Regions from separate parts of the Stenotrophomonas maltophilia group sp. P373 genome, predicted to be linked through region 1. Evidence: riboswitches for the same ligand, from Rfam matches in the RefSeq annotation. Region 1 holds a riboswitch; the other holds the start of a gene.
What was found. Region 1 has a riboswitch for thiamine pyrophosphate ahead of ACSYHF_RS00795 (TonB-dependent receptor). Riboswitches for the same ligand answer to the same signal wherever they lie in the genome.

Region 1 (14,580 bases):
GAATCGGTCGCCAGTCACTGGGGGTGTTTGCCCAGATGGCCATCCTGCCCGACGCCCACGGGTGCTCTTGAAACGTCACAGACGCCGGCTGAACGCGTCCGGACAGTGTCCGCGGCTTATCGAATGGACAGGTGTCCGCCCACCGGACACTTTCGGGACCACATAAAAGCCTTGCAAATCAACAACTAAAAGTTGGCACGCGGATTGCTTGGTACTTCCTGCGCCAGGAAGGGGTTCAGACAAAAGCTGACTGAAGACTGAACAGATGCAGGAAATCGAAAATTTCTCTTGCATGCCCAGAATTGGTGTACTACCTTACTACCACACCACTGCTCACCAACACTAAACAGGCCCCGTCATGAACGCCAAGACCATTGCCATCGCCATCGCCCTGATCGCCGGCACCGCGGTTGTTTCGTCGGTGCAGGCCTCCGAATCGATCACGACCCTGTCCACCGTGCAGGTTCGCCCTGCCGCCGACCAGCTGGCCCAGCAGGCCTGGGAACAGGCCAGCGGCATCCCGACCCTGGCCACCGTGGAAGTGCGCCCCAGCGCCGACCAGCTGGCTGAGCGCAACGGCTACGTCGCCACCCCGGTCGCCGCCGCGATGCCGATCACCACCCTGGCCTCGGTGGAAGTGCGCCCGAGCCTGGAACAGCGCGTCGCCCTGGCCGCCGAACTGGAAGCCCAGCGCTACGCCGCCACCCTGGCTGCCGCTGCCACCAACGTCGCCAACTCGGTCATCGTCAACCTGCCAGCCCTGCAGGTGCGTCCGAGCGCTGCCGACCTGCAGGCCCTGGCCACCGAAACCGCCCAGGTCCTGCTGCGCCCGTAACCGGTGCCGCCCTGCCCCGCGCAGGGCGTGCGCCGTAAAGGCGGCGGTCGTCGCAGGTACACTGCGCCGATGAATGCCGCGCCCCAGTTCCACGTGATCCTGTTCCAACCGGAAATCCCGCCCAACACGGGCAATGTGATCCGGCTCTGCGCCAACACCGGCGCGCAGCTGCACCTGGTCGAGCCACTCGGCTTCGCACTGGAAGACAAGCAGCTCAAGCGCGCCGGCCTGGACTACCACGAGTACTCGCGCCTGCAGGTGCACCCCGACCTGGACACCGCGCTGGCGCGGATCGCACCAAAGCGGTTGTTCGCCCTGAGTACGCGTGCCAGCGTCCGCTATGACAGCGTGGCCTTCGAAGACGGTGATGCGTTCCTGTTCGGCCCGGAAAGCCGTGGCCTGCCGCAGGAGGTGCTCGATGCCCTGCCCGACGGCCGCCGCCTGCGCCTGCCGATGCGGCCGGACAACCGCAGCCTCAATCTTTCCAACACCGTTGCGGTGGTGATGTACGAGGCGTGGCGGCAGCATGGGTTTGCCGGTGGGGCGTAGCGCCACGCGTCTCTCTTCTGCCTGATTGTTGCTGTGGCGGGCGCATGCGTTCATGGCGTTACTTTTCTTTCCACGCGGAAAGAAAAGTAAACAAAAGAAACGCGCCGCCGTCTGCGAGCCGGTGCTGCGCACCGGTACCCTGCGCTCCTCGGCCCGCCGGGGGACGGCGCGGAACTCGCTGCGCTCAGACACCCGCGCCTCTTCGCCCCCGTCGGTCCTGTGGTGCTCGGCTCGCTTCAAGGCGGACCCAACAGCCGCGCGGTAGATCCACGCCATGCGTGGATGCGTTCCGCCTGGATCAATCAGGGGCGCGCGCCATCGCATTGCCCGGAACGCGTGCGATTGCCCACAGAAGAAAACTCCAGACCATCAATATCGGCATGCGCACCGCACATGCCCAAGCCCGTCACCGTCGGGTCGATCCCGCCGGATGAGACTCTCAGCGCACCTGCATGTTTCTCGATAGCCACTGTGCCCAGTTCGGACTGATGAATCAGCTTTCCGGCCTCTGGCTTCATATGCAGCACGAAAGAGCAGACGTGCTGCATCGCCTGGGTACTGTGCAGCTCAACCCTATAGCCCAGTGATTCTTCGACAATCGACAGGCTGTCCCTGAACCCATCACGGCAACTACGTCCGCTGCCCGGTTCGGTACACAGATCGCTCGCCTGCGAATAGCTGCCTGCCCATGCCCCATCCCTGTTGCCTGCCCATGCCATCTGCAGCACGGAGGCTTGGAAGAGCAGCGGGAGGCACAACAGCTGCCTCACAGCGGAATTGTTCTTCATTCAGCTTGCATCTCCGGATAGACGTCCCTTGCCGCCCACCCTACTCGGCAATGCCGGCCAGCGGCCGGCACTACCGGTGCACTCAGAACGCGTTGATGCCGGTCAGTTCGCGGCCGATCACCAGCTGGTGCACGGTCTCGGTGCCTTCATAGGTGATCACCGATTCCAGGTTCAGCGCATGCCGGATCGCCACGTGCTCGGTGGTGATGCCCGCACCGCCCAGCAGATCGCGACACTCGCGGGCGATGTCGATCGCCATGCGGCAGTTGTTCCATTTGGCCAGGCTGACCTGCTGCGGTTGCAGCTGGCCGGCTTCCTTCAGCCGGCCCAGCTGCAGCGCCAGCAACTGCGCGGTGGTGATCCGGCGGGCCATCTCGGCCAGCTTGATCTGCGCGCTCTGCGTGGCGGCCAGCGGGCGACCGAACAGCACGCGCTCCTTGGCATAGCCAAGTGCTTCATCCAGGCAGGCAATCGCCGCACCGATCGGCCCCCAGCTGATGCCGTAACGGGCCTGGGTCAGGCAGCCCAGCGGCCCCTTCAGGCCCTTCACGTTCGGCAGGCGATGGCTGTCGGGCACGCGCACGTCATCGAAGAACAGCGCGCCGGTCAGCGACGCGCGCAGGCTCATCTTGTGCTTGATCTCCTGCGTCGTGAAGCCGGCCATGCCCTTTTCCAGCACGAAGCCCTGGATGCCGTCCTCGGTCTGCGCCCAGACGATGGCCAGGTCGGCCACCGGGCCGCTGGTGATCCACATCTTGCTGCCGCTGATGCGCCAGTCACTGCCGTCGCGCACCGCGCGGGTCTTCATGCTGGCCGGATCGGAACCGCCGTGCGCCTCGGTCAGACCGAAGCAGCCGATCAGTTCGGCGCGCGCCATCGCCGGCAGCCACTGCTGGCGCTGTTCCTCGCTGCCATAGGCGTAGATCGGGTACATGCACAGCGAGCTCTGCACCGACACGAAGCTGCGCAGGCCCGAATCGCCGCGCTCCAGCTCCTGGCAGATCAGGCCATAGCTGACCGCGCCGAGGCCACCGCCGCCGTACTCGGCCGGCAGGGTCGCGCCCAGCAGGCCCAACGAGGCGATCTCAGGCACCAGTTCATCGGGGAAGCGGGCCTGGTCGAAGGCATCGCCGATGATCGGCAGCACGCGCTCGTTGGTGAAGCGGGCGACGCTCTCCTGCACTGCGCGCTCTTCCTCGTTGAGCAGGGAACGGACATCGAACAGATCGTACGGATGCAAAGCCATGGCACTCACACGCAGTCAGGACCCGGCCATTGTCGGTCATCCGCGCAGCGTTGGTGCACGGGTAGAGGCCGACCTTGGTCGGCGCTGGTATTTTCTGCCGGTGCCAACCAAGGTTGGCGACCACCGAAGCCGCGTTCGCTGCAATGCAGCAATCATGACGTGAACATCGTCGATCTAGCTCGATCACGCGCGGCCCGGTACCCTGACACATTCAAACAACCGTTTCGCCCGTGGCCGCACGCGCGATTCCCAGGCACCGCCGGTGGCCCCGATGCCGGCCCTACCCACGAGTCATGCAATCGATGAGCGCTGAAGCCAACGCCCTGCCCCCGCGTGAAGTAATGGAGTTCGACGTGGTGATCGTCGGCGCCGGCCCCGCCGGCCTGGCCACCGCGATCCGCCTGCGCCAGCGCGCGCTCGAAGCCGGCCGCGAGCTGTCGGTGTGCGTGCTGGAGAAGGGCTCCGAACCGGGCGCGCACGTGCTGTCCGGCGCGGTGATGGATCCGCGCGCGCTGACCGAGCTGTTCCCGGACTGGGCCGAGCGCGGCGCACCGCTGAAGCAGAAGGTCACCCGCGACGAATTCCTGTTCCTCAGCGAGACCGGCGCGCGCAGCACCCCCAATGCGCTGCTGCCGGAGTGCTTCCACAACGAAGGCAACTACATCATCAGCCTGGGCGAAGTGACCCGCTGGCTGGCGCAGCAGGCCGAGGCGCTGGAGGTTGCGATCTTCCCGGGCTTCGCCGCTGCAGAAGTGCTGTACGGCGACAACGGCGAGGTGATCGGCGTGGCCACCGGCGACATGGGCATCGAGAAGGACGGCAGCATCGGTCCGGCCTTCGAGCGTGGGATGGCGCTGCACGCCAAGTACACGATCTTCGCCGAAGGTGCGCGCGGCCACCTCGGTCGCCAGCTGATCGCCCGCTACAAACTGGACGAAGGCAAGGACCCGCAGGCCTACGGCATCGGCATCAAGGAGCTGTGGCAGATCGACCCGGCCAGGCATGAGCCGGGCCTGGTGGTGCATGCGGCTGGCTGGCCGCTGGACAGCGACACCTACGGCGGCGCGTTCCTGTACCACGCCGACGGCGGCAAGGTCGCCATTGGTTACGTGGTCGGCCTGGACTACAAGAACCCGTGGCTGAGCCCGTTCGAGGAGTTCCAGCGTTTCAAGACCCATCCCTCCATCCGCAAGCACCTGGAGGGCGGCACCCGCATCGGTTACGGCGCGCGTGCGATCACCGCCGGCGGCCTGCTGTCGCTGCCGAAGACGGTGTTCCCCGGGGGGGCGCTGGTCGGCTGCGAGGCCGGCTACCTCAACGCCAGCCGCATCAAGGGCAGCCATGCCGCGATCAAGACCGGCATGCTGTGCGCCGACGCCGCGTTCGACGCGCTGGCCGCCGATCGCCAGCACGATGAACTGAGCGCCTACCCGAAGGCGTTTGAAGCCAGCTGGCTGTTCACCGAACTGCAGCAGGCCAAGAACTTCAAGCAGTGGTTCAAGAAGGGCCAGACCGTTGCCACGCTGATGACCGGCGTGGAGCAGTGGCTGCTGCCGAAGCTGGGCGTGCGCAACCCGCCGTGGACCCTGCACCGCACCCAGCCGGACCACGCCTGCCTGGAGCCGGCGTCGCAACACACCCGCATCGCCTACCCCAAGCCCGATGGCGTGCTGACCTTCGATCGTCTCAGCTCGGTGTTCCTGAGCAGCACCAACCACGACGAGAACCAGCCCAGCCACCTGACGCTGAAGGATCCGAGCATTCCGGTGAAGGTGAACCTGGCCGAGTACGCCGGTCCCGAAGCCCGTTACTGCCCGGCCGGCGTGTACGAGTTCGTCGGCGACGCCGGCGACGCGCGCCTGCAGATCAACGCGCAGAACTGCGTGCACTGCAAGACCTGCGACATCAAGGATCCGACCCAGAACATCGTCTGGGTGACCCCGCAGGGCGGCGGCGGCCCGAACTACTCGGGCATGTGATCGCCCCGGGCTGCGACCGCGTGTCGCAGCCCGGCCGCTCCACCGCACCGCTATCCTGCCCGCCCATGCGTGCCTCCCGCCTGCTCACCACCGTTGCCGTGGCCCTGCTTGCCACGGCCTGCCAGCGCCCGCCGGCGGCGCCGGCGACGCCCGAACAGGCCCGCCAGCAGGCCATGCAGCGCGCGTTCGAACTGTGCGCCGGCTGCCACACCGTGCAGCCTGGCGGCATCCACCGCTTCGGCCCCAACCTGCACGGCGTGATCGGCCGTCGCGCCGGCAGCCTGCCCGATTACGGCTATTCCGACGGCATGCGCCGCGCCGACATCACCTGGAGCGCGCAGACCCTGGACGCGTTCCTGCAGTCGCCCACCCACGTGGTGCCCGGCACGCGCATGTACAACGCCTTTCCCAGCGCCGAACGCCGCGCGCTGGTGATCGCCTACCTGCAACAGCAGTCGGCTCAGTGAGCCAGTCGCTGCAGCTGATGCTGCAGCCTTGCCACGAACGCCGTTACAGCGGCGAACACCGGTGCCGGATCGGCCTCGGTCGCATCCTGCAGGCGCTCGACCAGCGCGTTGGCCTGCCCGGCCAGTGCGCTTGCCCCGATCGCCCCCAGACCGCCCGCCTGGCGATGCAGGTGGAGCGCCGCAGTCGCGCGGTCACCGGCCCGCACGGCGCGCTGCACCGCCGCCAGATCGCTTTCACTGGCCTGCAACAGGCTGTCGCGCAGCTGCTCGGCCACGGCGCGCGAGCCATAGCACTGCTGCAGGGTGGCCAGATCAGGCAGCACTTCAGCGTCGTCGGCGACAGTCTCCTGCACCGGCGCATCGAATGACTGGCCCTGTGCCTGCGGCAGCCAGCGCAGCAGCGCGGTGCGCAGCGTGGCCAGCGACAGCGGCTTGGCCAGCACCTCGTCCATGCCGGCTTCGCGGCAGCGGCGTGCATCGTCGTCCAGCACGCTGGCGGTCAGCGCCAGCACCGTCAGCCGCGGCTGGCCGGTACGGCCCTCGCGCTCGCGCAACAGGCGGGTGAAACCGAAGCCGTCGAGTACCGGCATGCGGCAGTCGGTAATGACCAGGTCGAAGGCCTCCGATGACAAGCGGTCCAGTGCCTGCTGGCCATCGCCCAGCAGCACATGGGGTACGCCCAGCTGCTGCAGCCGCCACGCCATCATCGCCTGGTTGGTCGGGTGGTCCTCGATCACCAGCACGCGTGCCTCGCGCAACGCCGGCGGCAGCAGCGCCGCCTGCTCCTGCTCCGCAACCAGCGCTTCAACGTCACCCCTGCCTGCCTCCACCAGCGCCAGCCGCACCTCGGCGCGGGTGCCCTCGCCCAGCGTGCTGTGCAGCTCCAGCTCGCCGCCCATCATCTGCACCAGGCGCTGGCAGATGCTCAGGCCGAGGCCGGTACCACCATGGTCGCGCTGGATGTAGGCTCCGGCCTGGGTGAACGGCGCAAACAGGTGCTGCAGCTGTTCCGGTGCGATTCCGATGCCGGTGTCGGTGACGCTCAGGCACAGCGGCTGGCTGCCGTCGTCGGCGGTCGGGCCCAGTACCTCCAGCTGCAGCCGCACTTCGCCGCGCGCAGTGAACTTGATGGCATTGCTGAGCAGGTTGAACACGATCTGGCGCAGGCGCACGCCATCCACTTCGTGCGCTGCCGCCAGCTGAGGGTCGATCTGCACATGCAGCTCCAGCCCGCGTGCACTGGCCTGCGCCGACATCAACCGGCACACGCTTTCCAGCAGCGGCCGCAGCGGTTGCGGTACCGGCTCCAGGCGCAGTGCACCCGCTTCCAGCCGCGAGTAATCGAGGATGTCGTCGAGGATCTGCCGCAGCATCTGCGCCGAATCCTCGATCACGCCGAGGATGCGCTGCTGCTCGCTGTCCAGCGGTGAGTGTGCCAGCACCTCCAGCATGCCCAGCACGCCGCTCATCGGCGTACGGATCTCGTGGCTCATCGTGGCCAGGAAACGCGATTTGGCCTCAGCGGCCTGCTCGGCGTCCGCCTTCGCCGCCGCCAGTGCATCGGCCTGCATCCGCGCCTCGCTTACATCCACCCAATACCCGCTCCAGATCACCGCGCCTTCTTCGGCGGCGTAGGGATGGGCCTGGCTGCGCACCCAGCGCACGCCTTCCCCGTCGCTGCGCAGGCGAAACTCCAGGATCAACGGCGCGAACTGGTGCGCGGCCTGCTCGATGGAATGCAGGATGCGCGCGCGGTCCTCCTGCTCGACGCGTTCCAGCAACACCCTCGCATCCTGTTCGGCCTGCTGCCGGGTAATACCGAACAACGCAGGCAGGTCGCCGGCGATGAACGGGAAGCTCAGCGTGCCATCGGCATCGCGACGGGCCTGGTAGACCACCGCCGGCAGGTTGTCGGTCACCTCGGCCAGGCGCTGCTCCAGCTGGCGGCGTCCTGCCACCTCACGGCGCAGCCGCCAATGGCCCACGCCATGCACCAGCAGTGCGGTCAGCAGCACCATCAGCACGGGCACGCCCCACCGCAGCAGATTGCTCCAGTCGACCCCATTGCGGTACTCCACCGCCAGCCAGGCGCTGCGCAACGCCTCGCGCTTGCGTGGGGTCATCTGCAGCAGCAGGCGATCGAAGGTCGTGGCCAGGGCCGCATGGCGGCGATCCACCGCCAGCGCCAGCTGGTCGTTGAAACCGGCCGGAGCCGCGACCTGCATCCGCCCCGGGAAACGGCTGCGCAGCAGGTGATCGACCACGGCAAGGTTGCCCACATAGGCATCGGCTTCACCCTCAAGCAGGCGCTGCAGCGCCTGCTCGGCACTCCGCGCAGCAATGATCCGGGCCTGCGGCGCCTGTTGCTGCACATAGCCACGCACGCGCTCCGGGTCGGACAGCAGCACGCGCTTGCCCTGCAGGTCGGCCAGGCCCAGCAGCGATTCGCCATCGCTCCTGACCACAATCACGTTCGGCACGCTGATGAAGGGCTGGCTGAACACCCAGTCCGGGCCCAGGTAGCGCGAATCAACGGGTATGCCCATCACCGCCTGCAGTTCACCGCGGCGGGCCTTCTCACGCACCTCGTACCAGTCGTGGCTGTTCTCGACCTTCAGGTTGGCGCCGGCCTGCATCAGGCGCTGCAGGTACTCGCTGGCCAGGCCACTGGGCCGGCCATCCTCGCCGGTGAACGACAGGGGCGCGGCATTCGGCGCGAAACCGATCATCAGCGGCTGCTCCAGCACACGCTTCTCGGCCTGGCTCAGCGCCAGCTGCGCCGATGCCGACCAGTGCGGCGGTGACAACCAGCGTTGTGCGAGGGCATCGCGCTGGGCCTGGCTGGTCGCGGCCAGCGCCAGGTCCAGGGCTTCGGCCAGGGGTTGCTTGCTGTTGGGAATGCCGAAGTGCAACCGTTCAGGGGGCAGGTCGCTCGGCCGCAACAGCGCCACGCCCTGCAGGCGCCGGCTGGCAATCAGCTCGGTGGCGACGAAGGCATTGCCGATGTAGACGTCCGCTTTGTCGTCTATGACCATCTGCAATGCGCTCAACGTGTCATTTGCGACAAGCTGGCGGGCACGCGGGAATCGGGCGCGCACCTGCGGACCGGTCAGGAAGTCCTGTTCGATCACCACCCTCAGCCCATCCAGGTCCGGCATGTCGGAGGCACGCAGGTCATCGGGCCGGCCCACCAGTGCGAGCGGCGCCTCACTGTAGGCCGCGGTATAGACCATGCAGCGGGTGCGGTCGGCACTGAGGCCGACATTCATCACCACGTCGATTTCGCCACGACATGCCGCATCCAACACGGATGTCCAGTCCGGATAGCGGCGCGCCTCGACCTTCACACCGAGCTGGCGAGCAAGATGCGACAGGTAGTCCGGTCCCAGCCCGACCTGCTCGCCATCACGGAGGGACTCGAAGGGCGGCCAGCCGCTGTCATACTGCCCGACAACGATGGTCGGATGCGCCACCAGGTATTCGCGCTGCAACGGGCTGAGCGGCAGCAGGCCAGGGGCCGGCTGTGCCTGGGCCACGGGCAGCGCCAGCACCGCCAGCAGCAGGAGCAGCCCGCGAACAGCCCACCTACGCATCTGCGTCGATCTCCTAGAATCCTGCCAGGGACCGCGATGGTCGCGGTCCGGCGTGCCCGATGGCCATACTAGAGCATGAGCTTGCGCATCATCATCGCAGACGATCACCCCGTGGTCCGTATCGGTACCCGCGCCGTCATCGAGTCGAGCGGCGTCGGCCGCGTGGTCGGCGAGGCCGACAGCGCGCAGGCGCTGATGACCCTGCTCGCCAGCCAGCCCTGTGACCTGCTGGTCACCGACTACTCCATGCCGGGCAGCCCGCAGGCCGACGGCTTCGCCATGATCGGCATGATCCGCCGCCGCCATCCCGACCTGCCGGTGCTGATGCTCAGCGTCTCCAGCAACCTGGCGATCCTGCGCATGGTGCTCGACAGCGGCGTGCTCGGCCTGGTCGACAAGAGTTCGTCGATGGACGAACTGCCACAGGCCATCCAGTCGGTCTACCGCGGCCAGCCCTACATCAGCCGCAGCCTGCGCGAGCGGGTGGAAGCGGCCGGCAGCTGGCGCATGCGCGAGGGCGACGGCAAGCCGCTGTCCCCGCGCGAGGTGGAGGTGCTGCGCTTGCTCGGCACCGGCATGACGGTAAAGGAGATTTCGCTGCTGCTGCACAAGAGCGTCAGCACCATCAGCCGGCAGAAAGGCGATGCGATGCTCAAGCTGGGGCTGAAGGGCGATGCCGAATTGTTCGACTATCTGCGTGACGGGAAAATCTGAGACGCGATTCACATAATCGCACCGGCAACAATGCGAGGTCGAAGGAATCGACCGGCGCATGTCCGGCCGCCAGCGGGCAGAGCCTGGCGCTTCGCAGCGGTTCGGTGCAGAGCGCGCCTGACGTGCTGCAGCCGCAGCAGGAGACCCCGCAGGAGCAGGCGCGGCAGGCCCAGAAGGCGATGGGCGTCGGACATGCCAACGCCCTGGCAGAGAAGGGCGGGGCCGCCCCTGCGGCCCTTTCCTTTCCGCCAGCTGAGCGGCCGCAGCCGCTTTCAGCCTTGCTTCATGCCGCCTGCCGCTAGATGAATGCGCAAGCCGCTCGGTGCACCAGGCAATGTTCCGGCAATGTTGGAACGCCAGCGTGGACATCACGGCAGCCGGGGCGCCCCGCGCCCTCCCTGCCCAGCGTGGCATGCACCTCACAGGAGAACGAACATGCTCAGTACTTCCACACTCAGCTTCCGTGGTCTGGCGATGGCTCTGGCGATGGTTGCCGGTGTCGCCGTGGTCAGCGATGCCAGCGCGATGTCGAGGAAGGACAAGCGCACCCTGGTCGGCGCCGTGGTCGGTGGCGTGGCCGGCAACCTGCTCTCCAACGGCGACCCTGCGGCCACCGTCGGCGGTGCCGTGGCCGGTGGCGCAATCGGCAATCTGACCACCTCCGACCGCCGCGACCGTCGCTATTACGACAATCGCTACGACCGCCGTTACGATCGTGGCTACTACCGCAGCGGCTACTACAACCGTGGCGACGACCGCCGCTGGCAGCGCGAGCGTTATTACGACAACCGCTACTACCACGACCGCGGTCGCCATCGCGGCTGGTAAGCGGCACGGCGGCGTTACCCTGCCGATGGCAGAAACGGGCGGGTCGATGACCCGCCCGTTTGCGTTGGCCGCGCGCATGGCGTTGAATGCGCAGCCTTGGATGTGACTTTCCCCTCTCGGGCTGCGGCATGACGTCTACCTCCCACCGCGTGCAGGGCCTCAACAACGACGAGGTCGCTGCCGACTGGCCACCGATCAGCGCGGCGGACATCGCGTGGTTGCGACAGTGCTATCCGCAGCTGGACAGCGGCAGCCAACCGCGCTGGCACAGCCCGCGACCGCTGTCGGCTGCCGCCATCGTCGATGGCACGCGCGGCGCGGTATTCATCAAGCGCCATCACCACAGCGTGCGCAACGCGGCCTGCCTGGAAGAAGAACACCGCTTCATCGCCCATCTCGACGCTGCTGGCGTGCCGGTGACGCAGGTGCTGGCAGCGACCGATGGTCACACCGCGGTCGAACACGGTGACTGGACGTTTGAACTGCACGACGTCGGCGCAGGCGATGACCTGTACCGCGACGCGGTGTCGTGGTCGCTGCTGACCGATGTCGCGCAGGCCCACGAAGCCGGACGCGCACTCGCACAGCTGCACCGCGCCGCCGCCAGCTACCACGCGCCCCAGCGCAGCACCCATCTGCTGGTGGCGCGCGACGACCTGATCCGCGCCGACGATCCGATCGCCGCAATCAAGGCAGGTCTGCACGCGCGCCCCGGCCTGGCCCGCTATCTCGCGCGCATTCCGTGGGAAGCACAGCTGCGGCGTGACGTGCTGCCTTGGCACACGGGACTGGCCGAGCGCCTGCGCGACGAACCACGGCTGTGGGCGCACAATGACTGGCATGTCTCCAACCTGCTGTGGCGCGACGGGCAGGTCAGCACCGTGCTGGATTTCGGCCTGGCCTCGCCCACCAGTGCACTGTTCGACCTGGCTACCGCAATCGAGCGCAACGCCGTGGCATGGCTGGAGCTGGAGCGCGGCATGGAGGCGGTGCGCATCGATATCGCGCTGGCGTTGCTCGATGGCTACCGCCAGGTGCTGCCGCTGTCGGCGGCACGCGTGCACCTGCTGGCCGACCTGCTGCCGATGGTGCATTTCGACTTCGCACTGTCCGAAGTGGAGTATTTCGAGGGCGTCACCGGCTCGACCGCCAATGCCGATGTGGCGTGGCAGCCCTTCATGCTCGGCCATCCGGCGTGGTTCCATACCGCCCCGGGGCAGGCACTGCTGCAGGCCCTGCACGCCGCCGCGTGATCCGGTTGACGCAGCGTTGGGGTCAGATCCCTTTCTGCAGGAAGGGGATCTGACCCTGGGTGGCGCTCGCAAATCCGTACCATTTGTAGTGAAATGGTCACCTGAAGCGGGGGTGCCTGGATCTGCCAGGCTGAGAGAGTCCCTTGGAACCTGATCCGGTTTGCACCGGCGTAGGGAGCTTTGAGCCGCAGCCACACCCCCGTCATGGGCCGGTGCACCTGCGCGCCGTCGCTTCGTCTCCCTTGTTGTCCGAAGACGAACCGAATGAACCGCTGCCTGCGCCCCACCCTGCTCTCCCTCGCCCTCTGCGCCGCGCTGCCGCTGCACGCCAGCGAGGCCGAAGCGTCCCCCGATGCGGCTGCCACCGGCGCCGAGCGCTCGCCGACTGAACTGGCGGCGGTGCGCGTGCAGGCCGGCAAACCGAAGGCCGATACCTCGCGCGTGAATGCCTTCGGTGGCGGCAGCTGGAAGGACACGCCCGCGTCGATGAACGTGCTCGAGCGCGATTACCTCGACCGCCGCCAGGTACGTTCGCTGTCCGAGCTGGCCAGCAACGATGCCTCGCTGGGTGATGCCTACGCGCCGGTGGGCTACTACCAGAACATCGCCATCCGAGGCTTCGCACTGGACGCGGCCACCGGCTACCGCTTCAACGGGCTGTCCATCGCCGGCGAACAACGCCTGGCGCTGGAGAACGTGCAGTCGGTGGAGATCCTCAAGGGTGAAGCCGGCCTGGCGGCAGGCGTGATGGCGCCGGGCGGGATCATCAATTACATCGGCAAGCGCCCGGCCGAAGTGCGCACCGCCACGCTCGGCACCGATTCGGAAGGCTCGCGCTACGTTGCCGTCGATGTCGGCCACTGGATCACCCCGCGCTTCGGCGTGCGCCTGAATGCCGCATGGGATTCCAGCAATTCCTACGTCGAGCACGCCGATGGCCGCCGCAACTTCTACTCGCTGGCCGCCGACTGGCTGATCGGCGAGCGCGGCAAGCTGGAAGTGGATGCCAACTACCAGACCAGCTCGCAGCGCTCGGTGTCCGGCTACCAGCTGCTGGGCGCGCGTGACCTGCCGCGCGGTGTCGACCGCGAGCATCTGCTCGGCTACCAGCCGTGGCAGCGCCCGGTGGATATCGCCAGCACCAACATCACCGCGCTGCATACCTACGACTTCAATGAGGCCTGGCAATCACGTGTATCGGTAGGCCATAGCCGTTCGGTGATCGATGACAACGTCGCCTTCGCCTACGGCTGCTACTACGCCGCACAATGTGCCGATGGCAGCGTGCCGGGCAATTATTTCGCACCCAACGGCGACTATGACATCTACGACTACCGCAGCCCGGACGACACCCGCCGCAACCAGCAGGCTCGTGCCGAACTGCGCGGCCGCTTCGAGACCGGCAGCGTCGGTCACCAGCTGACCGTCGGCGCCGACTACTTCCGCCGCACCGTGGACAAGCGCCCGAGCGTCAACGAGTACGTCGGTACCAGCAACATCCACGAGGCACCGGTGCCGGTGTTCGCGCCATCGCCGAAGATGCCGGGCCCATCCGCACGACGCCTGGACAGCCGCCAGACCGCGTTCTTCGCGCTGGACCGGATGAGCTTCGGTGACGACTGGCAGTGGCTGGCCGGTGGCCGCTTCGTCCGCCTGGGTGAGCGCGCCTATGACAAGCGCGGCACCCCGCAACGCCACAGCCGCCTGTCGCGTTTCCTGCCACAGACCGCCGTGGTGTGGAAAGCCACCGACCAGCTCAACGCCTACGCCAGTTACGTGCGCGGCATTTCGCTGGGCCAGGAAGCGCCGTTCTGGACCAGCAATGCCGATACCTTCCTGCCGTCGGTGCAGTCGCGGCAGCTGGAAGTGGGCCTGAAGTACGTGCCGGTCGAGGCGCTGACGCTGGGCGCAGCCGTGTTCCGCATTTCGCAGCCGTACCAGTACGCCAAGCCGGACAACAGCGACGTGGGCTACACCTTCGTCGAGGAAGGCACGCAGACCCACACCGGGCTGGAGCTGACCGCCAACGGTCAGCTGACGGATGCATTGCAGATCGTGGCCAGCGCCAGCGTGCTGCAGGCGCGTGCGCGCGACACCGGCACGCCAGCCTATGAAGGCCATCAGCTGGTGAACGTGCCGAAGGTACGCGCCAGCGTGCACGTGGCCTACGCGCTACCGTTCGTGCAGGGCCTGGACGTGACCGGCGGCTGGCGCTATGCCGGTGCCAACGTCGCACGTGCCGACGGCGGCGTGCGCGCACCGGACTACTCGGTGTTCGATGCTGGCCTGCGCTTCCAGCATCGCCTGCACGAGCGTGCGGTGACCTGG
Region 2 (14,580 bases), 1.0 Mb from region 1:
GACGTCCTGGCCGACCGGGTTGAAGGCGCTCGAACCCTCCAGCGGGGTGCCGAAAGAGTTGGACTGGAACGGGTAGCCGGCGATCTGCTGGAACGTCTGGCGCTCGTTGTAGAGCACGTCGGTGTTCAGGCTGATCGAATCGGTGAAGTCGTACGTGCCGTTGATGTAGACCGACTTGCGCTTCACACCGGTCAGCAGGGTCATCTGCTCGTTGGAGTTGGCGAATTCGTCCGGCGTAATGACATGGTAGTCATTCGGGTTCTTCGGGTTGCCGCCGGCGTTCAGGGTCTTCCAGACAGCCTGCTTGGAGTCGCCGCAGTTGACCTGGGTCGGGTTGCACCAGCTGCCGTTCTGGCTGATCGGGCTCCAGGTGGCCGAGGTCGAGTTCGGACCCAGCGAGCCGTCGCGGCTGTACCAGCGGTCCTTGGCCCACACCGGATCCTGCTTCGAGTACTCGGCCGACAGGGTCAGGCTGCCGCGTTCGCCGCGGGCACCGAGGGTCATCGAATAGGTTTCGGTGTCGCCGTCGCCCTTGCCGTACTGGCCGACGTAGACGTTGGCTTCGCCGCCGTCGAAGTTCTTGCGGGTGATCACGTTGACCACGCCGGCGATGGCGTCGGAACCGTAGATCGACGAGGCGCCGTCCTTCAGGATTTCGATGCGCTCAACGGCAGACATCGGGATCTGGCTCAGATCCTGGTAGCCCGCAGTGGTTGCGCCCAGACGCTTGCCGTTCATCAGCACCAGGGTGCGCTGGGCGCCCAGGTTGCGGATGTCGACGTAGTAGCCGCCCACGTTCTCGCCCGAAGCCAGCGACTCCGAACGCGAGATGGCCGGGGAGCCGGCCGAGGTCAGGTTGTTCAGCACGTCGGCGACGCTCGAGAAGCCCTGCTTTTCCAGGGATTCGCGGGTCATCGTCAGGATCGGCTGCTGGGTTTCCACCGAGGCGCCGCGGATGCGCGAGCCGGTGACCGAAATGCGGTCCAGGTCGGTGGTGCCCTTTGCTTCCTGCGCCGAAGCAAAGGCCGGCGCCAGCGCCAGCGCAATGCCGGCCGGCAGCAAGCCGAACCGCACTGCGGGATTACGAACGTTCATCAATCTCTCCAAGGTACGTGTTAGCAGCGTGTTAAAACACCCCAGCACGTTACGATTGCGTTGCAGCGCTGTATTTGCGCGAACCAACCGGAGACTTTGCGGATTGTGGCGGGAGCAAGCCGCCGTTCTCCCTGAAGCGCGATGCGGACTGGCCGTAGCGGGCGCGGAACGCACGCGCGAAGCTGCAGCAGTTGTCGAAACCGCTGGCGGCAGCGACCTCGCCCACCATCATGTCGGTGTCGCGCAGCAGATCAGCGGCGCGTTCGAGGCGCAGTCGTGCCGAAAGCGACTGCGGGCTTTCCTCGTACAGGCTCTGGAAGGTCTTGGACAGGTACCAGCTGGAGAAGTTGGTCAGCTCGGCCAGTTCGCCGATTCGCACCACCCGGTGGCTGTTGCCTTCCAGATAGAGGCGCGCGCGCTGCATGCGGCCGAACACCTGGCGCTTGCGGCTGCGCGAGCGGCCAGGGCAGCGCTGCACGTTGTCGGCCAGGCCGCGCTGCAGGCCCGCGAGGTGCAGCAGCAGCGGGCGCAGGGCCTGTGCCGGCTGGCCGCTGGCCAGCGCGTCGCGCCACAGGCGCAGCGCCACGCGCGCATCAGTGCGGTTCATCCGGCCACGACCTGCATACAGGCCGCAGTCGGCCATCTCGGTCAGCACGCGAAGCGCTTCGATGTTCAGGTTCAGGCCAACGCACAACCCGTTGCGACCGGCCTGCACCAGCGGCCGCGATTCCTTCTCGAACGCGATCCACTCGCCCTGGCGCAGGCGGAAGCGCCCTTCCTTGGCCTCGACCCACGAGCTGCCACGCACCTGCATCCAGACAGTGAAGCTGGAGCCGGCGGTCTGCAGGCTGCCCAGCCGGGCCACGCCCAGGCAGGTCGGTGCGACGTCGTCGAGCGACCGGTCCAGGGAAACAGTTTGGCCGCGATCGGCCAGCGAGAGTTGACGCATGGGGGCACCACGGATTTGCCTAGTACAGGACTCCGTTTTGCCAAATCAGGCGGCACTGCGTCAGGAAGGTCCGACGAGATCGCCACGAATTCGCGACGAGATCCCGACGAAGAAATTACGAAGGCCCATTTCCCTTGAACAACAACAACTTGGAGAATGCGGGGAACAGTGCAGGCGGGCGTTCGGGCAACCGCATCACGCCGATGTCAGCGCCATCGCTGACCGCCATCGCCACGAACAGGTCCTTTCCGTCGGCGCTGGCACTGAGCCCGTTGCCGGCGCTGAGCCGTTCTGCGTCCAGGCAACGTTCCGGCTCCTCGCGGCCGGGCTGGATGCGCACGAAGGTGGTGCCACACGTGGTCGAGGTACCGAGGTAGCCGATGCCGCTGTTGCCGGTCACGGTCCAGGCCCGGTATCGCCAGCGGCTGGGCCGGTCATCGCTGATCTGCTGCACGCTGGCCGGGGACAACGCGGCATCCGCCGACCACAGGCCACCGGCGGCCAAGCGGGTGAACAACACGCGGCCACTGCTCCGGTCAAAGCGCGCCTGCGACACCCCATCGATGCTGGCCAATCGGCGCCAGGGCTGGACGCTGCGATCGAACAGGCTCAACCGCGTGCGCTGGTCGGCATCGCGCTCGACCACAAACAGCTGCTGCGGCGAGGCGCCATACAGTGCCTGCAACGGCTGTTCGGCAGGAACCGGCAAGGGTTGCAGGCGTTCATCGCGTGGCGCGATTTCATAGAGCACCGTGCGCCCATGCGCATCGCGGCCAACCACGAGCAACTGCCGGCTGTCGGCCGACCAGTCAGGCGCCTGCCGCGCTTCCGGCCGCAGCCCTTCGATGGGACGCAGCGAATCCGGTCGCTGCATGTCCGCCCACCACAGGGCGAAGCTGCCGGAACGATCGGAGGTGAAGACCAGCTGGCGGCCATCAGGCGCTGCCATCGGCTGCCCATCGCGGCCACTGGAGGCGAACAGTCGCTCGGGCGTGCCGCTGCCCTGCATCGGCACCTTGAACACGCCGAACTGCGCGCGCCGGTGGACGAACGCCAGCATGCCACCGCGTCGCGACACCGCTGGCCACTGCGCATCATCCAGGCCGGCATCGCGCAACGTGTGCCGCTCGACGTCCAGGTAATAGAGCCGCGCCTCGCTGTCGACGCGGCGACCGAAGACGATGGTGCGGCCATCGTCCAGCCAGGCCCAGCCGCGCAGCTCTGCCGCTTCGTTGGTCAACTGCTCCGGCGTGCCGCCCGCAGCGGGCACCCGCCACAGATCACCCAGCTGCGGGTTGCGCACGAACACCAGCCATTGCCCATCGGGCGAATACCGCGGTGCGTAGTCGAAGTCATCTTCATCGACGCTGTAGGCCAGCGCGCGCCACTGGCCACTGGCCAGGTCCAGCACGCGGATGCCACGGTGCGCGTAGCGACCGACCATGCTGCCGAACACCAGGCCACGCCCATCTGGCGTCCAGTCGAAACTGAGCAGCTCCGTGCCATCGCAGCGTGTGGCCTGGCGCAGTGCGCCACCGGTGGCGCTGGCGATCAGTACCTGGCAGCCGCCGTCGGCGGAGAACCGCGCGAAGGCGATTTCGCGACCATCCGGCGACCAGTTCGGGAAGCGATCGACGGCACCGGCCGGTGGCGCCAGCAACTGGCGCGCCGGTGCGTTGCCGGAGGTCTGCAGCTTGATCGCGCCACCGCCGTTGCCATCCTCGTTGGCGCCCTCATAGGCCACCAGCGAACCGTCCGGTGACAGCGTGGGATAGGTTTCGAAGCCGCTGGTTGCGGTGATCAACCGATACGGTCGCTGCGGGCTGCCGATCACCCGCGTACCGTTCTCCACGGCAGCCTCCACCGGCGAGCTGCCGGCCGGTGCACGACGCAGCAGCAGCGTGGTCAACACCAGCAGCGTGGCCAGCATCAACACGCCCAGCACCAGCAGCACGCGCCGACGGATATGGCGCCAGCGGCGGCGCGCTGCCTGTGGATGCGCAGGCAACGCAGCAGTGGTCACCGGCTGCGCGGCCATGCCTTCGTCGTCGGGGACGCCTGCGGCCACGGGCTCGGCATCGTCCAGCACCTGCACCGGGACCAGAAGCCGATAGCCTGTCTTGGCGATGGTTTCGATGTAGGCCTGGCCGTTGTCGTCGTCGTTGCTGAACGCCTTGCGCAGCTGGGTGACGGCCTGGGTCAGCACATCGTTGGTCGGCAGCGTGTCCGGCCATACCTCGGCGAACAACTCGTCGCGGGTGACAACGCGACCCGGCTGCCGCAGCAGCACGCGCAGCACGCCCAGCGCCTTCGGCGTCAGCCGGCGCGGGCGACGCGCGCCGACGACCTCGACTTCGCGCGAGGACAGAGTGACGGTGCACTCTCCTATCCGGATCCGATCGGATACCGGGAACTGGATTTCGCTGCTGTTCATTTTCTGCTACACAGTAGAGACAGGTCCCGGGCAGTGTTTGCCTTCGATACCGCCCCGTCCTGGGAACAGCGAAAAGCCAGACTCCGCACAAAGCATCGGCGCATACCGCAAAAACAATCGAGCGCGCGAATACTAGCCTATGCAAGTTACCTCGCCTATCGCGTGGTCGACATCAGGCTCTCTCTCGCCGACGAATTCACATAATTTGCGACATCATTCGCGCCCTTTCGGGCGCGAAATTTTTATCTGGCGTTCATTTTCACATGCGCCGCAACATGGTCAATCCGACCAGCCGCGAAACCACCAAAGCCACGTACATCACGCCGGAAAACTGCTCCAGCATGACCAGTGCGCGTGCCTGTGGATGCAACGGCACAACGTCACTCAAGCCGACGCCAGACAGCAAGCTGAAGCTGAGATAAAGCAGCTCCATCCAACTGCGCTGCGAGCCTCCGCCGGTGCCCTGGAAGCTGCCCGAGTACCACTGCTGGCATACCGCGAATGCGAACGCAAATGCCCATGCAAGCAAGGTGAATGTCGCGCCTGCGGCGAACAGTTCGTCGCGGGTGACCTTGTGGTCCTGGAGCATGTAGGCAATCAGCGCGCCGGCCGTATAGAAGTACAGCAGGCTCTCCAGCAACTGTGCGGTGGTCAGCAGTGCGCTGCGGTCGAGCAATGCGCCAGCCAGCGAGAACACCACCGACGGGATGGCCAGCAGCAGTGCCAGCCAGGTGCCCAGTGGGCTGCGCTGGACCACCCACAGCGCCAGGCCCAGTACCGCCATGCCGAACATGCCCAGCGCCGCGCGGCCGGCAGCGGTGTCATCCAGCGCGGGGTACAGCAGCACCGCGATCAACTGGGCACCCAGCAGCCAGGCCGAAGGATGACGGCGGGCAATGGCCAGCCAACGGGTGGTCATGGCAACGGGCATGGTGTCCTTCCCCCAGGGTGATGCGCGGAGCATAGCGGGGAGCGGCGTGATGAGCGGTGGTGCCGGCCGCTGGCCAGCACTCCTCCCGGCCCCTGCACAACCGGCCGCCGGCCAGCGGCCGGCACCCGGCTGCTCGTCATCCCTGGTGGTAGACCTCTGCGCCAGCCGCGCGGAACTCCTCCGACTTCTCCTTCATGCCGGCTTCGGCGTAGTCACGCACATCCTGGGTGATCTTCATCGAACAGAAGTGCGGGCCGCACATCGAGCAGAAGTGGGCCAGCTTGTGCGCATCTTTCGGCAGCGTCTCGTCATGGAACTCCTTGGCCTTCTCCGGATCCAGGCCAAGGTGGAACTGGTCTTCCCAGCGGAACTCGAAGCGCGCCTTGCTCAATGCGTTGTCGCGAACCTGCGCCCCCGGATGGCCCTTGGCCAGGTCGGCTGCATGCGCGGCAATGCGATAGGCCATGATGCCGTCGCGCACGTCCTGGCGATTGGGCAGGCCGAGATGCTCCTTCGGCGTCACGTAACAGAGCATGGCCGTGCCGAACCATCCGATCATCGCCGCGCCGATCGCGCTGGTGATGTGGTCGTAGCCCGGTGCGATATCGGTGGTCAACGGCCCCAGCGTATAGAACGGCGCCTCGCCGCACTCACGCAGTTGCTTGTCCATGTTCTCCTTGATCAGCTGCATCGGCACGTGGCCGGGGCCCTCGATCATGGTCTGCACATCATGCTTCCAGGCAGTCTTCGTCAGCTCGCCCAGCGTTTCCAGCTCACCGAACTGCGCGGCGTCGTTGGCATCGGCGATGCAGCCCGGGCGCAGGCCGTCACCCAGCGAGAAGGTCACGTCGTAGGCCTTCATGATTTCGCAGATCTCTTCGAAATGCGTGTAGAGGAAATTCTCCTTGTGATGCGCCAGGCACCACTTGGCCATGATCGAGCCCCCGCGGCTGACGATGCCGGTCACCCGCTTGGCGGTGAGCGGCACGTAGCGCAGCAGTACGCCGGCGTGGATGGTGAAGTAGTCCACGCCCTGCTCGGCCTGCTCGATCAGCGTGTCGCGGAAGATCTCCCAGGTCAGTGCTTCGGCGCGGCCATCAACCTTCTCCAGCGCCTGGTAGATCGGCACCGTACCGATCGCCACCGGCGAGTTGCGGATGATCCACTCGCGGGTTTCATGGATGTGCTTGCCGGTGGACAGGTCCATCACGGTGTCACCGCCCCAGCGGATCGCCCACACCAGTTTCTCTACCTCCTCGGCGATTCCCGAGGAAACGGCGCTGTTGCCGATGTTGGCATTGATCTTGGTCAGGAAGTTGCGGCCGATGATCATCGGCTCGCTTTCCGGATGGTTGATGTTGTTGGGCAGCACCGCGCGGCCGCGCGCGATTTCATCCCGCACGAACTCCGGAGTGATGATCTTCTGGATCGAGGCGCCGAACGCCTCGCCCGGGTGCTGCTGCAGCAGGCCCGCATCGCGGATCGTCTCCAGCCGCTGGTTCTCGCGGATGGCAACGAATTCCATTTCCGGCGTGATGACGCCGCGCCGCGCATAGTGCATCTGGGTGACGTTCGCGCCTGCCCGTGCACGGCGCGGCAGGCTGCGGGCGGGGAAGCGCACGGCAGCGAGCTTCGGGTCGTGCTCGCGATCACGCCCGAACGACGAACTCAGGCCTTCGAGCTGCTCGGTATCGCCACGTTCCTCCACCCAGCCGCGACGCAGTGCCGGCAGCCCGGCGGACAGATCGATACGCGCGTCCGGATCGGTGTAGGGGCCGGACGTGTCGTAGACCGTGACCGGTGCATTCTCTTCGCCGCCGAACAGCGTCGGGGTGCGGGTCAACGCGATCTCCCGCATCGGCACCTGCAGATCCGGGCGCGAACCGGGCACGTGGATCTTGCGCGAGCCGGGAATGGGCCGGGTCACGGATTCGGAGAGTTGCTGGGCCTGTTGCTGCAGGGCGGAGAGCTGTGCGTTCATCGGGCATCGTCCAGGAAGGTCAGGGACGAAGCGGCGGCGCACTGCGACCGCGCCCGGACGGTCCTTGGGCGGAGTCCGGGCACGGCTGCATTGCAAAGCTTCCCTACGCCGGTATGAGCCGGATCAGGTTCCAAGGGACTGTCTCAACCGTGGCCACGTGGCCTCGGTACCCCCGCTTCTTGGCGTGCATTAGAGCATAGACCGGCCGCTTCCGGATCTGACCCCAATCGCTATTCGTTAACAGAACCATGACGTCGCGTTCAGTAACGTGCACGTCCGTCGCGCTCCCGCGACCGATGCTTCCTTCGCCGCCGACGCGGCCCCTGCCCGGTTCGCGCTGCATGCCGCCGGCCCTTCGCTGCAAGCTCTGCTCGCTCCCCTCAATCCCTTGATCGGAGAAGCTCCTTCATGGTGTTTCGCGTTTCCATCGCACTGGTTCTGCTGCTGGTGCTGCTTGCCGGTATTGCACCTGGCCCCTTCAATACCGTGGTGCAGAGCATCCTCGGCGAACTCATCCGCGGTATCGGCTGGCTGTATCTGCTGGTGGTGTTCCTGGCCCTGGTGTTCCTGATGTACCTGGCCTTCGGACGCTTCGGCAACCTGCGCATCGGTGGCGAAGACGCCGAGCCGGAGTTCTCGCGGGCCAGCTGGATGTCGATGCTGTTCGCCGCCGGCATGGGCATCGGCCTGGTGTTCTGGGGCGCCGCCGAGCCCATTTCGCACTTCAGCAAGCCACCGGAGGGGCTGGCGCCCGAAAGCATGGACGCCGCGCGCGCCGCCATGCGCTATGCGTTCTTCCATTGGGGCCTGCACCCGTGGGCGATCTACGCGCTGATCGGGCTGGCAATGGCCTGGTTCCAGTTCAACCGCAACGGCCGTGGCCAGATCAGCGATATGTTGCAACCGATCATCGGCCGTCACCATCGTGGCTGGATCGGGCATATGGTCAACATCTCCGCGGTCGTCGCCACCGCGGTTGGCGTGGCTACAGCACTGGGCTTCGGCACGGTACAGATCGCGGCCGGCGTGGAACGCGTGTTCGGCGTGCAGGCGGGCGTGCCGCTGCAGCTGACCATCATCGCAGTGGCTTTCGTACTGTACATGGCGTCCACGCTCAGCGGCGTCGGCCGCGGCATGAAATGGCTGTCCAACTTCAACCTTGCATTGGCTGCACTGCTGCTCGCGCTGGTGCTGGTACTCGGCCCGACTGGCGCGATCTTCAACACCTTCACGACGACGTTGGGCTCCTATCTCAATCAGCTGGTGACGATGAGCCTGCGCATGTCACCGTTCTCGTCCAGCACCTGGGTCGCGGACTGGACGATCTTCTACTGGGCCTGGTGGATCTCCTGGGCACCGTTCGTGGGTTCGTTCATCGCGCGCATCTCGCGCGGGCGCAGCGTGCGCGAGTTCGTGATCGGCGTGGTGCTGGCACCGACGCTGCTGGGCTTCTTCTGGTTCTCGGTGTTCGGTGGCACCGCGATCTGGATGCAGATCTTCGGCCAGGCCGACCTGCTGCAGGCACTGGGCAACGGCTATGAAACGGTGCTGTTCACCATGTTCGACAGCATGCCGCTGCCGTTGCTGCTGTCGTGCATTGCGCTGGTGCTACTGATGATCTTCTTCGTGACCTCGGCTGATTCTGCGGTACTTGTGCTGGCCAGCATGTCCACGGACGACGCGGGCGAGCCATTGCGCAAGCACAAAGTGGCGTGGGGTGTCGGCATTGCGCTCGTGGCGGGTTCCTTGCTGTTGGCAGGGGGACTGGAGGCGCTGCAGGGCATGATCACCATCGCTGCGCTGCCGTTCGCGCTGCTGATGCTTCTTGTGATGGTGTCCCTGTACCGGGTGCTGGACCAGGAATACACCCGGGAGCGGCGGCAGGCGCAGCGCCAGCGGCACATGATCGATGCGTGGATTGCACGCGAGATGGCGGCGCAGGAGGAGACGCAGGCCGAGGCCGCACGCGCGCACGATCAGGATTGAGGGTGTTTTGCACCCTGCGGCTGCACCGCTTTTTCAAGCAAGGGCAAGTGCAAGTGCAGAAGCCAAGGCGGCTCTGGGCTTCTGCTTGCTTGGCGGGGAGGGGGCAGATGGCGGGACACGCCGCAAGTACGTCCCTGTAGGCTCGGCCACGGCATCCATGCCGTGGACGGTCCCGCCATCTGCCCCCTCCCCGCCTCCGACGATCTCCCAGTGACGGCAGTAGATCCACGCCATGCGTGGATCAGGTGTATCGGAAAACAAGAAGGGGTCGGATCCGTTTTCCTTCGGAAAACGGATCCGACCCCAACCCACAGCGCGCGGCTGTCGCTGTTGCCTTTGCTCTTGATCTTCTTCCTTCTCTTCCGTGGCTGACGCGCAAGGAAATTTTCGGGGGGCGTGCGGGTGGGAGTGGCGGGGGTATCCGCGCCATGGATGGCGCGGCTAAGCCTACAAGGACGTATTTACGGCGTCCCCCGACACTCCCACCCGCACGCCCCAGCGCATGAACCTGCTCCAGCGCTCAGCCGCGAGGGGGCTCAGCCCGGTGGCCGGGAAACCTCAATACCCCGCCGCCTGCCCATCCTTGCGGCTCTCCGAAGCACCGTAGTACACCCCGGTCTCGGGATCGCGCATGATCGCCTGATAGCCACCATACGGGCCGTCGGCGAACACGATGCGATGCCCCTTGCGCATCAGCGCGCGCACGGTCTCGTACGGGAAGCCGGTTTCCAGATTCACTTCGCCACCGTCGGTCATCGCCGTGGCCTGGCCGGTCGGCTCGGTGGAACCCTCATGCTGGATGCGCGGTGCGTCACCGGCTTCCTGCAGGTTCATGCCGAAGTCCACCAGGTTCATCACGATCTGCGCATGGCCCTGCGGTTGCATCGCGCCGCCCATCACGCCGAAGCTGGCATACGGCTTGCCCCCCTTGGTGATGAACGCCGGAATGATCGTCTGGAAGGGGCGCTTGCCCGGTGCGTATCCGTTGGGATGGTTCTTCTGCAGCACGAACATCTCGCCGCGGTCCTGCAGGATGAAGCCCAACCCCGGCGGCGCCATGCCGCTGCCCATGCCGCGGTAATTGGACTGGATCAACGAGACCATCATGCCGTCGGCGTCGGCCACCGTCATGTAGATCGTGTCGCCTTCCTCCAGCTGCTTCGGTGTGCCCGGCTGCACTTCCTTCAAGGCCTTGTCCATCGAGATCAGCGCGCGGCGCTGCGCGGCGTACTCCTTGGAGATCAGCTTCTGCACCGGCGCCGGCTGGAATGCCATGTCGGCGTAGAAGCGCGCACGGTCGGCGAAGGCCAGCTTCTTCGCCTCAACGAACAGGTGCACATGCTCGGGTGAGCCGAACGGGATCTTCGAGAAATCGTAGCCTTCCAGCACGTTGAGGATCTGAAGCGCAGCGATGCCCTGGCTGTTGGGTGGCAGCTCCCAGACATCGTAGCCACGGTAGTTGCTGCTGACCGGCTCGACCCATTCACCGTGGTGGTCGGCCATGTCCTGGTAGCTCAGGTAGCCACCGTTGGCCTTGAAGTAGTCACCGATGGTGCGCGCGATCTCGCCCTTGTAGAAGGCGTCGCGCCCGCCGTCGGCGATCTTCTGCAGGGTGCTGGCCAGGTTCGGGTTCTTCCACATCTCGCCCTTGCGCGGGGCGTGGCCGTTGATCGTGAACTGCTCCTTGAAGCCCGGGTACTGCGACAGCTTGGGCACCGAACGGTCCCAGTAGTAGGCGATCACCTCGGCCACCGGGTGGCCCTCGCGGGCGTAGCGGATGGCCGGCGCCAGGTTATCGGCCATCGGCTTGCGACCGAAACGGTCGTGCAGGGCGAACCAGCCGTCGACCGCACCGGGCACCGACACCGGCAACGGGCCGGTGGCCGGGATGTCCTTCAGGCCACGACGCTGGAACTCGGCCAGGGTGAGCGACTTCGGCGAGCGGCCCGAGCCGTTGTAGCCGTAGAGCTTCTGCGTCTTTGGGTCCCAGACGATGGCGAACAGGTCGCCACCGATGCCGTTGCCGGTCGGCTCCATCAAGCCGAGCGCGGCATTGGCCGCGATCGCCGCGTCGACCGCCGAGCCACCGCCCTTCATCACGTCCAGCGCGATCTGGGTGGCCAGCGGCTGCGAGGTAGCCGCCATCGCATGCGGGGCGATCACCTCCGAACGGGTGGCGAAGGTGTGGCCGGTGATGCGGTCGGCGGCGATGGACAGTGCAGGCACGGCAGCCAGCACGGCGGCGGCGAGCAGGGAGCGGGCAAGGCGTCGGGACACGGTCGGGTTCCGGTGGAAGGTGGTTCCGCGATCTTCGCCGCTGCGGCCTTCATGCGGTATCGGGCAGAGGTCATGGGCGATGGCCTTTCGGTGGGTGCCGACCAAGGTCCGCCCCAGCATGGCGAACAGCGACCCGGAATCCGCGCAAAAAGCGTGTTGAAAGGAGTGAATTCGGGTTCACTGAAACACTTTCAGTGGCAACCATCCTTGCGGCGCAAGCGATTTCGCTGGACTCACTGGAAACCGATAAAAAAACTGTCGTGAGGGTTGACACCGCCAAAACGCCTGTGTTTCTCTCGATCGCATGTTGCATCACAACACGCCACCGCGAACCCACATCGAAGCCGCCGCCATCGGCGCCGCCTCGCTGCGTTCGATTCTTGTGCTCGTACTTATTACCCAACCCACAGGTGCGGGACGAGCCAGCGTGTAAGCAACAGACACACCGGAACTCTTCAAAAACCCGCACCCGCCCCGGTGCGGGTTTTTTCATTTCAGAACCTGGTTTCAGACGCAACCACCATGACCAACGCTCATCGCACAACCCGGACCTGCAGCACCACGCCTCGTGGTGGCTGTGCCTGTGCGATGCGCGGCGCCCCCTCCACCGCTTTCCCCTGACCGGCCGGCACGTCACCTCGACGACCGGCCGTTCTTTTTTCTTCCCACCGCAAGGAACCTCCCCCATGAGCACCAACGACCTGCCCCAGACCAAGATCGCCGTCATCGGCTACGGCAGCCAGGGCCGCGCCCACGCACTGAACCTGCGCGAATCCGGCTTCGACGTGGTGGTAGGCCTGCGTCCGGGCGGTCCGACCGAAGCCAAGGCCCAGGCCGATGGATTCACCGTGGTCGCGCCCGCCGATGCGGTGAAGGACGCCGATCTGGTCGCCGTGCTGACCCCCGACATGGTGCAGAAGAAGCTCTACAACGATGTGCTGGCGCCGAACATGAAGCAGGGGGCGTGCCTGCTGTTCGCCCACGGACTGAACGTGCACTACGGCATGATCGAGCCGCGCGCCGATCTGGACGTGGTGCTGGTCGCGCCGAAGGGCCCGGGTGCGCTGGTGCGCCGTGAGTACGAGATCGGCCGTGGCGTGCCGTGCATCTGGGCGGTCTACCAGGACGTCAGCGGCAAGGCCGCGCAGCATGCCCAGGCCTATGCGGCCGGCCTCGGCGGTGCCCGCGCCAACCTGATCCAGACCACCTTCAAGGAAGAGACCGAGACCGATCTGTTCGGCGAGCAGGCGGTGCTGTGTGGTGGTGCGTCGGCGCTGGTGCAGGCCGGTTTCGAGACCCTGGTGGAAGCTGGCTACCAGCCGGAGATCGCCTACTACGAAGTACTGCACGAGCTGAAGCTGATCGTCGACCTGTTCTACGAAGGCGGCATCTCGCGCATGCTGGAATTCATCTCCGAGACCGCGCAGTACGGCGACTACGTCAGCGGCCCGCGCGTGATCGACGCTGGCACCAAGGCACGCATGAAGGAAGTACTGAAGGACATCCAGGACGGCACCTTCACCAAGAACTGGGTGGCCGAGTACGAAGCGGGCCTGCCGAACTACAACAGGTTCAAGCAGGCCGACCTGGAGCACCCGATCGAAAAGGTGGGCAAGGAACTGCGCGCCAAGATGGTCTGGTTGCAAGGACAGGCCGCGTAACCGCGCGGCCCTCCCCCACCCGCTTTGCAAGGTTCCCCCATGAACTCTTCCACACACCGCAGCGCGCCGCCCAACGGCGCGCGCTGGCTGACCCAGGCGCTGGAGGCCGAAGGCGTCCGCACGCTGTTCGGCTATCCCGGTGGCACCATCATGCCGTTCTACGACGCGCTGGTGGACTCGTCGCTGAAGCACATCCTGGTGCGCCACGAGCAGGGTGCCGCCCTGGCCGCCAATGGTTTCGCCCGCGCCAGCAACCAGGTGGGCGTCTGCGTGGCCACCTCCGGGCCGGGCGCGTCGAACCTGGTCACCGGCATCGCCGATGCGATGCTGGACTCGGTACCGATGGTCTGCATCACCGGCCAGGTCGGCACGCCGCTGCTGGGCACCGACGCCTTCCAGGAACTGGATGTGTTCGGCCTGACGATGCCGATCGTCAAGCACAGCTGGCTGGTGCGCAGCGTCGATGACCTGCCGCGCGTGGTGGCCGATGCGTTCCGGATCGCCCGCGAAGGTCGCCCCGGCCCGGTGCTGATCGACCTGCCCAAGGACGTGCAACTGGCCGACGCCAGCCATCTGCCGGCCCATGCGCCCAGCAGCGTCGAACCACCGCCGGCGCCGGCCGAGGCCGCCATTGCCGAAGCCATTGCCGCGCTGGCCGCGGCCGAGAAGCCGGTGGTCTACGCCGGCGGTGGCATCGCGCTGGGTGATGCGGTGCAGGACCTGCGCGATTTGGTGGAGGCCAGTGCCATCCCCACCGTGATGACGCTGCGCGGCCTGGGCGCACTGCCGGCCAGCCATCCGCAGTCGCTGGGCATGCTGGGCATGCACGGGACCCGCGCGGCCAACATGGCGGTGCAGGAAAGCGACCTGCTGCTGGTGCTGGGCGCACGCTTCGACGACCGTGCCACCGGCAAGCTGGCCGAGTTCGCACCGTTCGCCCGCGTCGTTCACATCGATGCGGACGCATATGAGATCTCCAAGCTGCGCAGCGCCGACGTCGCTGTGCCTGGCAATGTCGGCCATGCCATCCGCGCCCTGCGTGCGGCCTTCCCCTCCCCCAAGGCCCACCAGGACGCATGGCGCAAGCGCTGTGCACAGCATCGCGATCGTTTCGCAGCGCGCTACGACGCACCGGGCCAGCACATCTACGCCCCGGCGCTGCTGAAGCGCCTGAGCGAACTGGCACCGGCCGATGCGGTGATCGCCTGCGACGTCGGCCAGCACCAGATGTGGGTGGCGCAGCACTGCCGCTTCAACCACCCGCGC

Region 2: it holds a riboswitch for thiamine pyrophosphate, as region 1 does, so the genes downstream of both, thiC (phosphomethylpyrimidine synthase ThiC) here and ACSYHF_RS00795 (TonB-dependent receptor) in region 1, are expected to answer to the same signal.

The regions. Positions count from the first base shown of each region.
Region 1 is NZ_CM129994.1:181,047-195,626, reverse strand. It holds gene ACSYHF_RS00845 (hypothetical protein) at 359-835, shown strand; gene ACSYHF_RS00840 (tRNA (cytidine(34)-2'-O)-methyltransferase) at 905-1,384, shown strand; gene ACSYHF_RS00835 (hypothetical protein) at 1,687-2,172, opposite strand; gene ACSYHF_RS00830 (acyl-CoA dehydrogenase family protein) at 2,255-3,418, opposite strand; gene ACSYHF_RS00825 (electron transfer flavoprotein-ubiquinone oxidoreductase) at 3,721-5,397, shown strand; gene ACSYHF_RS00820 (c-type cytochrome) at 5,463-5,864, shown strand; gene ACSYHF_RS00815 (ATP-binding protein) at 5,858-9,457, opposite strand; gene ACSYHF_RS00810 (response regulator transcription factor) at 9,533-10,171, shown strand; gene ACSYHF_RS00805 (glycine zipper 2TM domain-containing protein) at 10,607-10,999, shown strand; gene ACSYHF_RS00800 (phosphotransferase enzyme family protein) at 11,128-12,252, shown strand; TPP riboswitch at 12,351-12,446, shown strand; gene ACSYHF_RS00795 (TonB-dependent receptor) at 12,517-14,580, shown strand, end outside.
Region 2 is NZ_CM129994.1:3,590,746-3,605,325, forward strand. It holds gene ACSYHF_RS16635 (TonB-dependent receptor) at 1-1,095, opposite strand, end outside; gene ACSYHF_RS16640 (helix-turn-helix transcriptional regulator) at 1,145-2,044, opposite strand; gene ACSYHF_RS16645 (winged helix-turn-helix domain-containing protein) at 2,160-4,478, opposite strand; gene ACSYHF_RS16650 (ion channel) at 4,738-5,409, opposite strand; gene thiC (phosphomethylpyrimidine synthase ThiC) at 5,546-7,390, opposite strand; TPP riboswitch at 7,473-7,574, opposite strand; gene ACSYHF_RS16660 (BCCT family transporter) at 7,799-9,376, shown strand; gene ggt (gamma-glutamyltransferase) at 9,935-11,653, opposite strand; gene ilvC (ketol-acid reductoisomerase) at 12,340-13,314, shown strand; gene ilvG (acetolactate synthase 2 catalytic subunit) at 13,354-14,580, shown strand, end outside.